DNA from 2 places in the Cytobacillus sp. BC1816 genome. Region 1 is predicted to be linked to the other one. Evidence: predicted binding sites of a transcription regulator. Region 1 holds the regulator's gene; the other holds the start of a gene.
The links. Region 1 encodes CtsR, which represses protease genes until heat stress. Its sites were predicted from a motif close to ATGGTCAATAAAGGTCAAACA; they were not measured.
Positions count from the first base shown of each region.

Region 2: the regulator CtsR is predicted to act here: its motif matches at 5,573-5,593, upstream of clpB (ATP-dependent chaperone ClpB).

Region 1 covers NZ_CP195611.1:105,306-112,842, reverse strand. The annotation lists gene radA (DNA repair protein RadA) at 1-613, opposite strand, end outside; gene clpC (ATP-dependent protease ATP-binding subunit ClpC) at 927-3,377, opposite strand; gene ACR42H_RS00565 (protein arginine kinase) at 3,382-4,461, opposite strand; gene ACR42H_RS00560 (UvrB/UvrC motif-containing protein) at 4,464-5,012, opposite strand; gene ACR42H_RS00555 (CtsR family transcriptional regulator) at 5,036-5,497, opposite strand; rRNA gene rrf (5S ribosomal RNA) at 6,183-6,299, opposite strand; rRNA gene ACR42H_RS00545 (23S ribosomal RNA) at 6,375-7,537, opposite strand, start outside.
Region 2 covers NZ_CP195611.1:1,404,118-1,411,654, reverse strand. The annotation lists gene ACR42H_RS07470 (BMP family ABC transporter substrate-binding protein) at 1-718, opposite strand, end outside; gene ACR42H_RS07465 (hypothetical protein) at 837-1,670, opposite strand; gene ACR42H_RS07460 (serine aminopeptidase domain-containing protein) at 1,753-2,490, opposite strand; gene ACR42H_RS07455 (DUF2929 family protein) at 2,705-2,896, shown strand; gene clpB (ATP-dependent chaperone ClpB) at 2,966-5,560, opposite strand; gene ACR42H_RS07445 (YjzC family protein) at 5,727-5,906, opposite strand; gene ACR42H_RS07440 (undecaprenyl-diphosphate phosphatase) at 6,079-6,891, shown strand; gene argF (ornithine carbamoyltransferase) at 6,928-7,537, opposite strand, start outside.

The DNA of each region.
Region 1 (7,537 bases):
TGCGCATTAGCTCAGCGGTACATTCCCGCACCTGAGAAACACTGCCAGGAGCCGATGTCACTTCGGGGTGAAAGATCGTCTGAATAGAGTCTATAATGACAAAGTCAGGACTCACTGAATCAATCGTTCTGCTTATTTCATCAAGGCTGGTTTCCGAGTAAACAAGCAGACTGTCTGAAGAAACACCTAAGCGGTCAGCACGCAGTTTCGTCTGACGCATGGATTCTTCCCCTGATATATAAAGAACAGAATGCTTCCTGTTCGCCAGCTGTGATGACACTTGAAGAAGAAGCGTTGATTTCCCGATGCCCGGATCTCCCCCGATAAGAACAAGGGAGCCTCTAACAATTCCTCCCCCAAGGACACGGTTTAATTCTATTAAATCGGTATATATGCGTGGTTCACTGACTGTTTCAATGGATGTAATCGGTGTAGCTTTCGCCGCAATGGCCGAGCCCTGCGAATGAGCAAAAGCGCCTCTTCTCGTTGAAGCAGGCTTCTCCACCTCTTCCACCATCGTATTCCATTGGCCGCACCCCGGACATTTCCCCATCCATTTCGGCGATTCATAGCCGCATTCCTGGCACATGAATTTCGTTTTTCTTTTAGCCATACTTCTTCCCCTCTCTGTACACATTCATCCAGCCGCATTAAAGGAAATCTTAATATTACCGGCCTTGCATGAAAGAACCAGCGATGGCAGAAGTATGGTTTACTTCCTATTCCCTTTTCTAACGGGTCTTAAAATGTTTTTGTCCTGATATCTTTTTCTCTCTTAAAATTAACATAAACCGGAAGAATAAACCTCTTTTAAGGCTGTAATGAAAAAATGGGCTGAAAGAGTGCAAAAAGGTACACGTATAACAGGGACGTGTACCTTTTTGCTGTGTAACATCTATTGATGCTATTATTGGGGTTCATTAACCTTATTTCTGAAGATTTGCTGTCCCGCTTGGTTCAGCCGTTTTCACTACAAATTCTCCATCTTTCACATCGATTACCACGCTTTGCCCGGTTAGGACCGTTCCTCTTAACAGCTCTTCGGATAAGCGGTCTTCGATATGCTTCTGAATAGCCCGGCGGAGCGGACGTGCACCGTACTCAGGATCATAACCCTCAACGGAGATTTTTTCTTTGGCTGCATCCGTCAATTCCAGTGTAATATCCTGTTCCTTCAATCGTTTCGTTAAAGTGTCAGACATCAGCGTAACGATTTCCTGAAGATGCTTTTTCTCCAATGCATGGAAAACGATGATTTCATCGATACGGTTCAGGAATTCCGGTCGGAAGGACTTCTTCATCTCCTCCATTACTTTTCCTTTCATATCTTTGTAATCCTGTTCCCCATCCTGGATGTTAAAGCCAACGTATTTGTTCCGCTTAAGTGCTTCAGCACCAACATTGGATGTCATAATCAGAACGGTATTGCGGAAATCAACGGTTCTGCCCTTAGAGTCTGTTAATCTTCCGTCTTCCAATACCTGTAAAAGGATGTTGAATACATCAGGATGCGCTTTTTCAATTTCATCCAGCAGCACAACAGAATATGGCTTTCTGCGGACTTTTTCGGTTAACTGCCCGCCTTCTTCATATCCTACATAGCCCGGAGGTGAACCTACCAGACGGGATGTGGAGTGTTTCTCCATGTATTCTGACATATCGATGCGGATCATCGCATCCTCGTCTCCGAACATTGCTTCTGCTAATGCACGCGCCAGCTCAGTTTTACCTACCCCAGTCGGCCCAAGGAATACAAATGAGCCAATCGGGCGCTTTGGATCTTTAAGGCCTGCACGGGCACGGCGGACAGCCTTCGAAATGGCTTTAACCGCTTCTTCCTGTCCGATTACACGGGAATGAAGAATTTCTTCCAGGTTCAGAAGCTTTTCTGTTTCTGTTTGGGCAAGCTTCGATACAGGGATTCCAGTCCAACTGGCCACCACATTGGCGATGTCCTCAACCGTCACTTCACTGTTCTCTTTGCCCTGCTTTTCTTTCCATGTTTTCTTCGTTTCTTCAAGCTGTTCGCGCAGGCGCTGCTCTGTATCTCTTAAGGAAGCCGCCTTTTCAAATTCCTGGCTTTGAACGGCAGCATCTTTCTCTTTCCTTACATCCTCGAGTTTAACCTCCAGCTCTTTCAGGTTTGGAGGGGTAGTATAAGAGCGAAGCCTTACCTTTGAACCCGCTTCGTCAATTAAATCAATCGCTTTATCCGGAAGGAAGCGGTCTGAGATGTAGCGGTCTGATAGTTTTACAGCCGCTTGAATGGCTGCATCCGTAATCGTCACGCGATGGTGTGCCTCATAACGGTCACGAAGACCTTCAAGAATCTGTACTGATTCTTCCGCAGTCGGCTCATCAACCGTAATAGGCTGGAATCTTCTTTCAAGTGCCGCATCCTTTTCAATGTATTTTCTGTATTCATCTAGAGTTGTTGCACCGATGCACTGAAGTTCACCGCGTGCCAGAGAAGGCTTTAAGATGTTGGAAGCATCTATCGCCCCTTCTGCTCCGCCTGCACCTATTAATGTATGAAGCTCGTCAATGAATAAAATAATGTTTCCGGCCTGCCTGATTTCATCCATTACCTTCTTCAGGCGGTCTTCAAATTCACCGCGATACTTCGTTCCAGCTACAACTGTACCCATATCAAGCGTCATTACCCTTTTATCACGAAGAGTCTCCGGCACTTCATTATTAATGATCTGCTGTGCCAGTCCTTCAGCAATGGCTGTTTTACCTACACCAGGTTCACCGATCAGAACCGGGTTATTTTTCGTCCTGCGGCTTAATACTTCAATTACACGCTGAATTTCTTTGCTTCGTCCAATAACCGGATCCAGGCTTCCTTCTCTGGCAATAGCAGTCAAGTCACGTGCCAATCCATCCAGTGTCGGTGTGTTCGCATTGGCTGCGGATCCTCCCTGATGGCTGCCGGACTCATTGCTGCCTAATAGCTGAAGCACTTGCTGTCGCGCTTTATTGAGACTGACTCCAAGGTTATTCAAAACTCTCGCTGCCACGCCTTCCCCCTCACGGATCAGGCCAAGCAGGATATGCTCTGTTCCTACATAGGAATGGCCAAGCTTTCTTGCTTCGTCCATGGAAAGTTCAATGACTTTCTTGGCACGCGGTGTATAGTGAATGGTCTGGGAAGCATCCTGCCCCCTGCCGATTAAATTCTCAACCTCTTTTTGGATCTTATCAGAGCCGAGGCCTAAAGCATACAGAGCTTTTGCGGCAATGCCTTCACCTTCGCGTACAAGCCCCAGCAGAATATGCTCTGTTCCGATGTTGTTATGTCCTAAACGGATTGCTTCCTCCTGTGCTAATGCCAATACTTTTTGAGCTCTTTCCGTAAATCGTCCGAACATCATATTTTCATCCTCCCAACTCTTGATCTTCCATTTTTAATCTTTCCCTAATTAATGAAGCTCTGCGGATATCGCGTTCATGCGGTCTGAGCGGACCGCCTGCATATTGCTGCAGGAATCCGGGCTGTGTCAGGATCATCAGCTCATTCAATATATTTTTTGATATGTTTTCAATGTACTGCATATCAATCCCCAGGCGAACATCAGACAAGCATTGTGCTGCTTCCTTTGATTCAATGATCCGGCTATTTGATAAAATGCCATAAGAGCGGAAGACTCTGTCTTCTAATTGTATGTTAGAAGTCTTTGCTAATGCTTCCCTTGCCGATCTTTCCTGAGAAATCAGCTGACTGACAACGCTTTTCAGATCCTCTGCGATATCCTCTTCTGATTTTCCGAGAGTGATCTGATTTGAAACTTGAAAGATGTTACCTAAAGCTTCGCTGCCTTCCCCGTAAATTCCTCTAACAACTAAACCAAGCTGGTTAATTGCCGGAATAATCCGGTTCATTTGCTGTGTGAGAACGAGGCCCGGCAAATGCATCATAACCGATGCCCTGAGCCCTGTACCTACATTTGTGGGACAGCTTGTTAAAAAGCCGATATTTTCATCAAATGCATAATCGGCTTCTTCCTCCAGCCAATCATCAATTTCATTCGCCATACTTAAGGCTTCAGAAAGCTGAAACCCCGGAAACAGGCATTGAATCCTTATATGGTCTTCTTCATTAATCATGATGCTGACTTCTTCATTTTCAGAAAGAAGGCAGGCACCATGAGTTGAATTCTCAGCAAGATGGGGACTGATCAAATGCTTTTCCATCAGCACTCTTTTTTGAAGAGGCTGAAGACGATCCATTAATAAAAGCTCCATTTCCCCTAGTTTTGAAAAAGAAGAATGCTCCACCCTCGCCTTTATTTTTTCAATGACTGCTTCTGCTTCTTCATTTGAAAATAAAGTGGGGAATTTATATTGCTTTATATTGCGGGCAAGCCTGATTCGTGAACTTAATACAATATCGGAATCAGGGCCTTCCGCACTCATCCAGGAGCTAATAGCTTGATTCATGAAACGTTCCAGCGACAAGCTTACTCCCCTCCCTTTTGATCGGCATTGAGCTGCTTTTCCAATTTCCTTATTTCGTCCCTCAATTCTGCCGCTCTTTCAAACTCTTCTTTAGCAATCATTTCTTTTAAATTAATTTTTAAATCATCAATATTCCTCCGCAGGTGAATGGTTCCCCCGATTCGCGCAGGGATTTTTCCGCTGTGTGAGGAATTTCCGCTGTGAAGCCTTCTAAGAATAGGGTTCAATTGATCTTTAAAAGTCTCATAGCAGTTGGCGCATCCAAAGCGGCCTACTTTAATAAACTGCTGAAAGGTGAGGGAGCATTGCTCACACTGCAGGACTTTCTCCTGCTGAAAAGGGTCCTGGCCCGATTCCTGAAAGGCAGGCTGAATATTCAGAAGGCCAGCAAGCAAGTTATTTATTGAAAAACCAGACCCGCTGCCCAGCATAAACAGTTCACCTTTTTCCTGTGCGCATTTCTCGCAAAGATGAAACTCTGCTTTCTCGCCATTTACAACCTTTGTAAAGTGCAGCGTGGCCGGCCTTTGGTTACATTCCTGACAAATCATGACGTCACCTCTCCAGCTCACTACTATTTATATTTCAAAGTGGTTAACATTGCCTTAAGCATTCTTGCCCTTAGCTCATCCCTGAATGGGAGATCAATATATAGGACAGAGCGGTCTATAACACTAAGCATTATTTTAGCTTCCCTATGTGTTATAATCTCTTCTTCTACCAGACGGTAAATGACATTCTCTGCACTGCTCTGGGCAATCCTGCTCTGCACCAATGAAATTATTTGGTCAACTAAATCAGCATGGTCATAGGACTGGACTTTCATAATCCGGATGAAGCCCCCGCCTCCCCGCTTACTTTCTACTGCATAGCCTTTCTCAATCGTGAAACGGGTGTTGATCACATAATTGATCTGAGAAGGAACACACTGGAACTTATCAGCAATTTCACTTCTTTTAATTTCCACAATTTCCCTTTCACTCTTCTCTAAAACCTGTTTAAGGTAATTTTCAATTATGTCGGATATATTCCTCACCAGGCCTCCCCCTATCTGACTTTGACTATATTTGACATTAATTATACATGATTTATGTAATTTCTTGCAATCGGCGGGTATTAATAATTTTCCCCCATTTTTTGACTTCCCAAACCTTAAAATGGAAGTTAATGTCGATAACAATATATTTTTGATTGGGCGGGTTTGTGCTTGGATGGAGAAGTTTTTTTGGAAGCTGGGAAGTGTGTTGGGCTTGATGACCAGATGAACAGGTGATCTGGTTAGCTGTCCTGACTTGATGTTCGGTGGGAATAGAGAGGTGGAATCCTGAAGAATGTCTGTCTGAACCTGCCGTGCAGTTAATGATACTTTTATCTAGCATGAATTGAGTTTTATGTAACAATTTTTGATTTTATCTAACATGTTTTGATGTAAACTCACATTTGTCACAATTCATCTTTGCTGAGAACGGAATTGACTTTTAAAACAGACGGTGGAATAAGGGGTAACGCATATAACTCAATTCTGAGACATAAATGAATGAGTGAAAGCAGCGCATATTTGGGCCGAGGTGAAGCATAAATTGAAAAAGTGACGCATATGCAGGCCGGGTTGACACATATAGATATATTCCCTTAAAAGGGGGAGCCCGAATAATATTTTAGGATTCAGGTAAATCATCCAAATACACAAAAAAGAGCACCCATCAGGTGCTCTTTCAGATGCCCGGCAGCGTCCTACTCTCACAGGGGGACAGCCCCCAACTACCATCGGCGCTGAGAAGCTTAACTTCCGTGTTCGGTATGGGAACGGGTGTGACCTTCTCGCTATCGCCACCGGACTATGTAATTGAAGAAACTTCGTTCCCTCAAAACTAGATAATGTATGAAGAAGCATTTGCCGAGTATTCACCAATGTGGTTAAGTCCTCGATCGATTAGTATCAGTCAGCTCCACATGTCGCCACGCTTCCACCTCTGACCTATCAACCTGATCATCTTTCAGGGATCTTACTAGCTTGACGCTATGGGAAATCTCATCTCGAGGGGGGCTTCATGCTTAGATGCTTTCAGCACTTATCCCTTCCGCACATAGCTACCCAGCGATGCCTTTGGCAAGACAACTGGTACACCAGCGGTGCGTCCATCCCGGTCCTCTCGTACTAAGGACAGCTCCTCTCAAATTTCCTGCGCCCACGACGGATAGGGACCGAACTGTCTCACGACGTTCTGAACCCAGCTCGCGTACCGCTTTAATGGGCGAACAGCCCAACCCTTGGGACCGACTACAGCCCCAGGATGCGATGAGCCGACATCGAGGTGCCAAACCTCCCCGTCGATGTGGACTCTTGGGGGAGATAAGCCTGTTATCCCCGGGGTAGCTTTTATCCGTTGAGCGATGGCCCTTCCATGCGGAACCACCGGATCACTAAGCCCGACTTTCGTCCCTGCTCGACTTGTAGGTCTCGCAGTCAAGCTCCCTTGTGCCTTTACACTCTGCGAATGATTTCCAACCATTCTGAGGGAACCTTTGGGCGCCTCCGTTACTTTTTAGGAGGCGACCGCCCCAGTCAAACTGCCCACCTGACACTGTCTCCCGCCCCGATAAGGGGCGCGGGTTAGAATTTCAATACAGCCAGGGTAGTATCCCACCGACGCCTCCACCGAAGCTAGCGCTCCGGCTTCTCAGGCTCCTACCTATCCTGTACAAGCTGTACCAAAATTCAATATCAGGCTACAGTAAAGCTCCACGGGGTCTTTCCGTCCTGTCGCGGGTAACCTGCATCTTCACAGGTACTATAATTTCACCGAGTCTCTCGTTGAGACAGTGCCCAGATCGTTACGCCTTTCGTGCGGGTCGGAACTTACCCGACAAGGAATTTCGCTACCTTAGGACCGTTATAGTTACGGCCGCCGTTTACTGGGGCTTCGATTCAAAGCTTCGCTTGCGCTAACCTCTCCTCTTAACCTTCCAGCACCGGGCAGGCGTCAGCCCCTATACTTCGCCTTGCGGCTTCGCAGAGACCTGTGTTTTTGCTAAACAGTCGCCTGGGCCTATTCACTGCGGCTCATCAGGGCTA
Region 2 (7,537 bases), 1.3 Mb from region 1:
GGTCGGAAATATAGCCGATGGCGTAGAGCCCTTCCTCTTTTAGTTTCTCGATGACAGGAACATTATACCCATCTCCAGCTGGATAGACAACATCTGTCTTATTGACAATCATTTTGTCCAAAAGAGCTATGGCTTTATTATCATTGTCCCAGTTGCCGACATATTGGATTTGCACGTTTATATCTTCATCAATTTCGCTTACACCTTGATAAAAACCTTCTACCTCCGGCTGCCATTCAAAAGCTGCAAGTATTCCTATATTATTGGTTTTCGTCATATGGCCTGCAACCATGCCCCCAAAGAATCCCATTGCATAGGCTTCAAAATTCAAGCTGGTGGTGTTGTCATTTTTGGCATCACCATTAAAACTGACAAAATGAATGTCTGGGTATTTTTTAGAAATGTTATTAAAGTATGCCGCATATTCATTGCCATGTCCAAAAATAAGGTTTACACCTTTTTGATCAAACTCTTTAACAGCTCTTTCAACAACCATCTCAGAATTCATGCCCTCTTTATAATAAACCTCCACATTATAATGGGATTGAATCTTTAACATGCCTTTATAGCCTTTGGTCCCCCATACCTGATCATTGACGGTATCGGGCACTAATAATCCAGCTTTTTCAAGTTTTCCTGTAGACATAGCTTGTCTGCAGGAGGCCAATAAAAGAAGGCACAAAAGAAGGATCCCGAATTTCACTAATGTCTTATGCATCTCCTTTTTCTCCGCCTCTCTGTCTTTCACTTCATACTAATGGTATGACCGGTTTATTTTACCAGACTAATTCAATTCTACCTTGTCTATATGTTAATTGAAAAGTTTTTTTTCTACTTTACAAACCATCCGGGCTCTCTATAGAAAGAATATGGCTTCTTTGCTTCTCAAGACCTTCGGAGAATTTCACGGAACACACAATCGCTTTTTCAATTACTTTTCCTTTTGCCAGATCGGGAGTGTGCCAATCTTCATTATAGGCAAGTGAAAGGTATTCTGCACATTTTTGCCAATGCCCAGTGACGCTGCTCATTAAAAGGCAGGATTCTCCTAATGGCTTATCTGCACAATCCGATAAGAAACAAATAAGATCCTCAATGAAAATAGCGTCATGTATCCATTCCCTTTCATTTATCCTTACTCTTTTTCCATTGGCAAGAGCCTGGTGAAAGCTAAATTCCTTTGGCTGCCAAGGACCGTATATGACAGGCATGTAAAAGCATGAAACTGAAATATTGTTTTCTCTAAGGATTTCAATAACATCTTCCAAGCGGCTGTGTGTTCTGCTGATGTCTTTAAGCCACTGAATAGGGAGAAGGAATGCAATTTTCACTTGCTGGTCCTTGAATTCGGACAAGTTTTTTAAAAGAAATTCCTCAATAAGCTCCTTCTCCCTTAAAGAGGCGAGCTCATTCTTTATATATAAATCGTATATATCTATAAAAATTGCATCATTTTTTATTATTTCTCTTTTAGAATTAATCCATGATGAATAGTTTTTTTCATAGAAGTTGGCATTCCGTCCGATTGCCAGGCGTTTTTCGTTGATTAAAGCATCTTCTTTATCCTTATTGAAATGAATTCCATCTATCTCACAGCCCTGTTCAAGCAGATGCTTGCACAGGCTGAATCCTATAAATTCAAACGTCCCTACTATTACTGCCCTGTCCATTTTCACTCCTCCTTAGAAGCATATTAATTTATACTATGCTTCAGGGATTGTCTTTATTTCTTTACGGAATGGCAGCAGATTTTTATAGAACTTTTTCATATTTTCTAAAGAAGTTTGTCATTTGAGAAGACATTCGCTGTTTTTTATCTGGAAGGATATAAAACACAGAGATAGGGCTATTTTCATTTTCCCATTGTATCGATCGTTTCTTTAAATAATCTGATTGCTTGTAAGCTCTTCCGCCCGCCAGTACCTGAATGATTCTGACTGGCACTTTAAGGCCCGTTGTTAGGTTTTTTTCATGCCTGCTGAGCAGATCCGCTATTTTATCCGTTTCTATTTCATATGAAACTGCCAGTTCTTTTAATAGTTTCTTGTAAAAAAATTTATGCTCTTTTTCCTGTTCAAGATGGTGCTTTAGTGAAAGGATAGGATTGATTAATACGGCTGAACGGATTAAATCGCTCATTTCATGCAATAATCTAAGGGCTACCAATGCTCCCATGCCCTCAGCAATAATATGGATCTTTTCGTTAATAATTTCCGTTCGCAGAATATGTTCATACAAGCATTTAGCCTTATCGACAGCTTGATCGTTCCCCCAGTTCCTCCCATAAAGATTTGAATAAAAAATCGTATAGCCATCTTCCCTGAGCTTCTTAATTAATGAATATTTCCCTTCATTTTGAGTCCAAAAACTGCAGTTTCTGTCAACAAAGTGCCGATCATCCCCAATAATCAGGATACCGAAACCACTAGGTTTATCTGGGTAATGAATCATGCACCATTCTGTATCCAGCTGGAAGTTCCGGCTTTCCATAGTAAAACTCCTTTGCAAGTTTGTTCATAATAATGTATGTGAGTAAAATTAAAATGAATGGGGGATTTGCCTAGTTCTAGACAAGTTCATTATGAAGCAGGATGTATCCAATCAGAGAGCTGAAAAGTACATGTATAGGATGTAAAAATAAATTTATTTCTTTAATAGCTTATGCTAATATGAAAAGGGATTAATTATGTTAGAGGTGAAATAGATGAGATTCTTTTGGACATTCTTCTGGACTTTCCTTCTTGTTCAAATGTTAACGTACGTAGTTTCTTCAATGCTTGGAGCGCCATACGATTTTGTAACCGGCTCCATTCTGGCGGTTGGGACAAGTGTTTTAATTTTTGTTGTCGCTTCCATCATTCCTGAAGGTCCTGTTGAGAAAGAAGGACTTCATTAATCTGCTGCTTATGCAGGAAATGAAAAGAGTCATCCTGATTGATTCAGGATGATTCTTTTCATTTGTTCCCTATTTTATCAGCAGTTCCATTTTGCCGTTATCTGCGGATATGACAACTTCACTGTAATCCTTAATTTCACCTGCGATTATTTTGCGGGCTAGTGCTGTTTCAACGTTCCTTTGGATAAAGCGCTTGAGCGGCCTTGCTCCATAGACGGGATCAAATCCGTTTTCTGCAATATATTCTTTGGCATTATCATTTATACTCAACTTAATATGCTGATCGGATAATCTTGCTTGAAGCTGAGTAATTAATTTTAAAACAATACTCTTTATCTCATTAAGAGCTAAAGGCTTAAACAGAATAATTTCGTCCACTCTGTTCAGAAATTCTGGACGGAAATGGCTCCGCAGCTGTCCAAGTACATTGTCTCTTGTTTCTTCGGATATATCTTCACCAGGAGAACGTTCCAGAAGAAAATGGGAGCCAATATTGGAAGTCATAATGATAACCGTATTTTTAAAATCAACCGTGCGGCCCTGTGAGTCAGTGATTCTTCCATCATCAAGCATCTGCAGGAGGATATTGAATACTTCAGGATGGGCTTTTTCAATTTCATCAAGCAGGATTACTGAGTATGGCTTCCTTCTTACAGCTTCTGTCAGCTGACCGCCTTCCTCATACCCTACATACCCCGGAGGAGCACCAATCAATCTTGATACAGCATGTTTTTCCATATATTCGGACATATCAATTCTGATTATTTGTTCTTCACTATCGAATAGTGACTGTGCAAGTGCCTTAGCTAATTCTGTTTTGCCTACCCCAGTTGGGCCCAGAAAGATGAAAGAGCCAATAGGGCGGTTCGGATCTTTAATTCCTGCCCTTGCCCTAAGGACAGCATCTGACACAAACTGCACAGCTTCATCCTGGCCAATCACTCTTTCGTGAAGAATGCTTTCAAGGCGAAGCAGCTTTTCACGTTCACCTTCAACAAGTTTAACTACTGGAATACCTGTCCACCTTGCCACAATGCCGGCAATTTCTTCTTCTGTGACTTCTTCTCTCAGCAGCCGGTCCCCTTGATTCTCGTTAACAGCACTTTCAAGATTTTTCAATTCCTTTTCCAAAGAAGGGATTCTTCCATGACGCAGTTCTGCAGCTTTATTCAAGTCATAATTATTTTCCGCTTCTTCCAGCTCACGGCGCATTTTCTCAAGCTGCTCCCGTTTTTCCTGAACTTTCTGGATTCCTTCTTTTTCAAGCTGCCATTTTGCTTTCATGCTGTTAGCCTGGTCTTTTAATTCAGCCAGTTCTTTTTGCAGGTCTGCAAGTCTCTGCTTGCTTCCTTCATCACTCTCTTTTCGTAATGCTGCTTCTTCTATCTCAAGCTGCATGACTCTTCTTGTAACTTCATCCAACTCTGATGGCATTGAATCGATTTCAGTCCTGATCATGGCACAAGCTTCGTCAACCAAGTCAATTGCTTTATCAGGAAGGTACCGGTCTGTAATATACCTGTCTGACAAGGTTGCGGCAGCCACTATAGCCCGATCGTGGATATTGACTCCATGATGGATTTCAAAGCGCTCCTTCAGCCCTCTGAGAATTGAGATTGTATCCTCTACATCCGGCTCCTGTACCAATACCTGCTGAAAACGCCGTTCCAGGGCTGGATCTTTTTCGATATACTTGCGGTGTTCCTCAAGTGTGGTAGCTCCTATACAGTGCAGTTCCCCTCTTGCAAGCATAGGCTTCAGCATATTCCCTGCATCCATTGCGCCTTCTGTCTTGCCCGCTCCAACAATGGTATGAAGTTCGTCTATAAAAAGAAGAATTCTGCCTTCGCTTTTCTTAACCTCATTTAATACAGCTTTCAATCTTTCCTCGAATTCCCCCCGGAATTTGGCCCCGGCAATTAAAGCGCTCATATCAAGGGCAAAAATGGTTTTATCCTTGAGGCCCTCAGGCACGTCTTTACGTACAATTCTTTGTGCCAATCCTTCGACAATAGCTGTCTTTCCTACCCCAGGTTCGCCTATTAAAACTGGATTATTTTTGGTTTTCCTTGAAAGGATGCGAATGACATGCCTGATTTCACTATCACGGCCAATTACAGGATCAACTTTCCCCTGTTTCACCTCTGCAACAAGATCTCGTCCATATTTTTTTAAAGCCTCATATGTTGATTCCGGATTTTGCGATGACACCCTCTGATTCCCCCTAATCTCCTTAATCGACTGCTCCACTATTTCTTTATTGATTCCATATGACTTTAAAACTGCTGCCGTTTCGGTTTCCGCTGCTGCAGCAGCCATGAAAACATGCTCAACTGACATGAAATCATCCTGATAGATCTTCATATATTTTTCTGCTTCCGCCAGCAGCCGCTGCAGTTTACCGGTTATATACAATTTTCCTTGTTCCGTTCCTGAACCAGACACTTGCGGTTTTTTCCTCAATGCTTCATGCATTTTATTATTAAAAGAATCAGCCGGTATCTGCATTTTTGACAGTATTAATGATATCAGGCTGTTTTCCTGCCCCATTAAAGCCAGGAACAAATGTGCTTCATCCACCTCCTGATGCTGCTCGCGTATTGCTATGGACTGTGCATTTAATAACCCTTCCTGAAGCCGCTCTGTCATTCGATTTAAATCCACTGTGCAACCTCCTTTTTGACCTTATTTGACCTTTTGATTTTATTATAAGCCAATCTTTTCATATGTAAAGTTTCCAGCATTTTATTCTAAGTCTAAAAAGCCATCCGCAATTGGGATGGCTCTATTTTTTATACTAATTCCCTATCTTCTTTATCAATAATCAAAATCAAGGCTTTCTTTTATACGTCCATAGCCTGTTATGATTGGATGTTTCCGGAAATTGGTCCCCAGCTCTCATTTTAAGCATTTGAGGATTATTGACATTACTTCCCGTTTCGCCAATTTCTATATAAATTCCATTATTAGGCGCTTTCTGGCCAGGCTTAAATTGTCTGTTTTGCCCCATGGTGAATACCTCCTTTAATCGTAAATCACTTATTATTATTTCCACTCTTGCATCTCTCATGAGGGAAACTATTGGCATCGCACAAAAGCAAGAAGGGGATATCACTTTACTCTGCTGTCCTTTTTATAGTTAAATGGGGGGGTATTAGATTTCATTATGGAGGATTTTACTTGTGACTGATTTTCTGACATTGCTTAAATACTTGTTTTTGGGATTATTTCAGGGATTTACAGAGCCTATTCCCATTTCATCGAGCGGGCATCTGGAGATTGCCCAGCACTTTTTCGGGCTTGACATTAAAGGCCTTAGCTTTGCCCTCCTTGTAAATACAGCCTCATTATTAGCTGTGCTGCTTATATACAGGGAAGATATTATGAGACTCATCCGAAATGGCCTTGCCTACATTACAACCAAAGATAAACAGGCCGAATCAGACTTTCGGTTTATCATTTACTTGATTATTGGGACCATTCCCGCAGGTGTCATCGGGATTTTGTTCGAGGATTTTATCGATATGCACCTTGCCAATATAAAAACAGTTGGGATTACTCTTATCGTCACAGGACTTGCACTGTGGCTGATCCGTAATTTACGCGGACGGAAAAATGATGCTGAATTATCTTATAAGGATGCAATCATAGTAGGTCTTGCGCAGGCAGTTGCCCTGATACCGGGAATCAGCCGTTCCGGTGCCACTATTGTAGCCGCAATGGGGCTCGGGATGAAACAGGAAACCGCTCTAAGGTTTTCTTTCCTTTTATATATCCCGGTAAGCGCCGGCGGAATGATTCTTGGTTTTAATGACATATTAACGGATCCCAATTTATCTGAATATGCTTTGCCCTATACAGTTGCCTTTGTTGCCTCACTGGCTGCATCTTACTTCTCTTTAAAATGGTTTATGAATATTATGGCTAAAGGGAACCTGAAGTATTTTGCAATTTACTGTTTTATTGTTGGACCGCTGGTTTATTTTCTATCTTAATAAAAAAGCCTTCTCTGCGCTGAGAAGGCTTTTCCATTATAATATCTCTGAAAGAATGGCTTTTTGAACATGAAGTCTGTTTCCAGCCTGCTGAAAGACAGCAGAATTGTTTCCATCAATGACCTCCGCTGTAACTTCCTCACCCCGATGGGCAGGCAGGCAATGCAAAAAGACATAATCTTTTTTGGCTTTTTGGACAAGATATTCATTAACCTGATAATCAGCAAAGTCTTTCAGCCTCTGTTCATTCTCTGCTTCCTGACCCATGCTCGTCCAGACATCTGTATAGATGGCATCGGCATTAGCAACCGCTTCTTCAGGTTTAGACGTTATCACTACCTTTGAACCGCTTTGTCCGGCAAACTCTTGTGATTGCTGGAGAACAGATTTATCTGGCTCATACCCTGCAGGACAGGCAATCGTGATATTTACCCCCATCTTGGCAGAAGCAATCATTAAAGAATGGGCCACATTATTGCCATCGCCTACATATACCAGGTTTTGCCCTTTTAACTCCCCATTTTTCTCTTCGATTGTAAGCAGATCGGCAAGAGCCTGGCACGGATGATAAAGATCGGTCAAGCCGTTAATGACCGGTATGTCCGCATGATGAGCCAGTTCCTGGATCTTCTTATGGGAGAAAGTG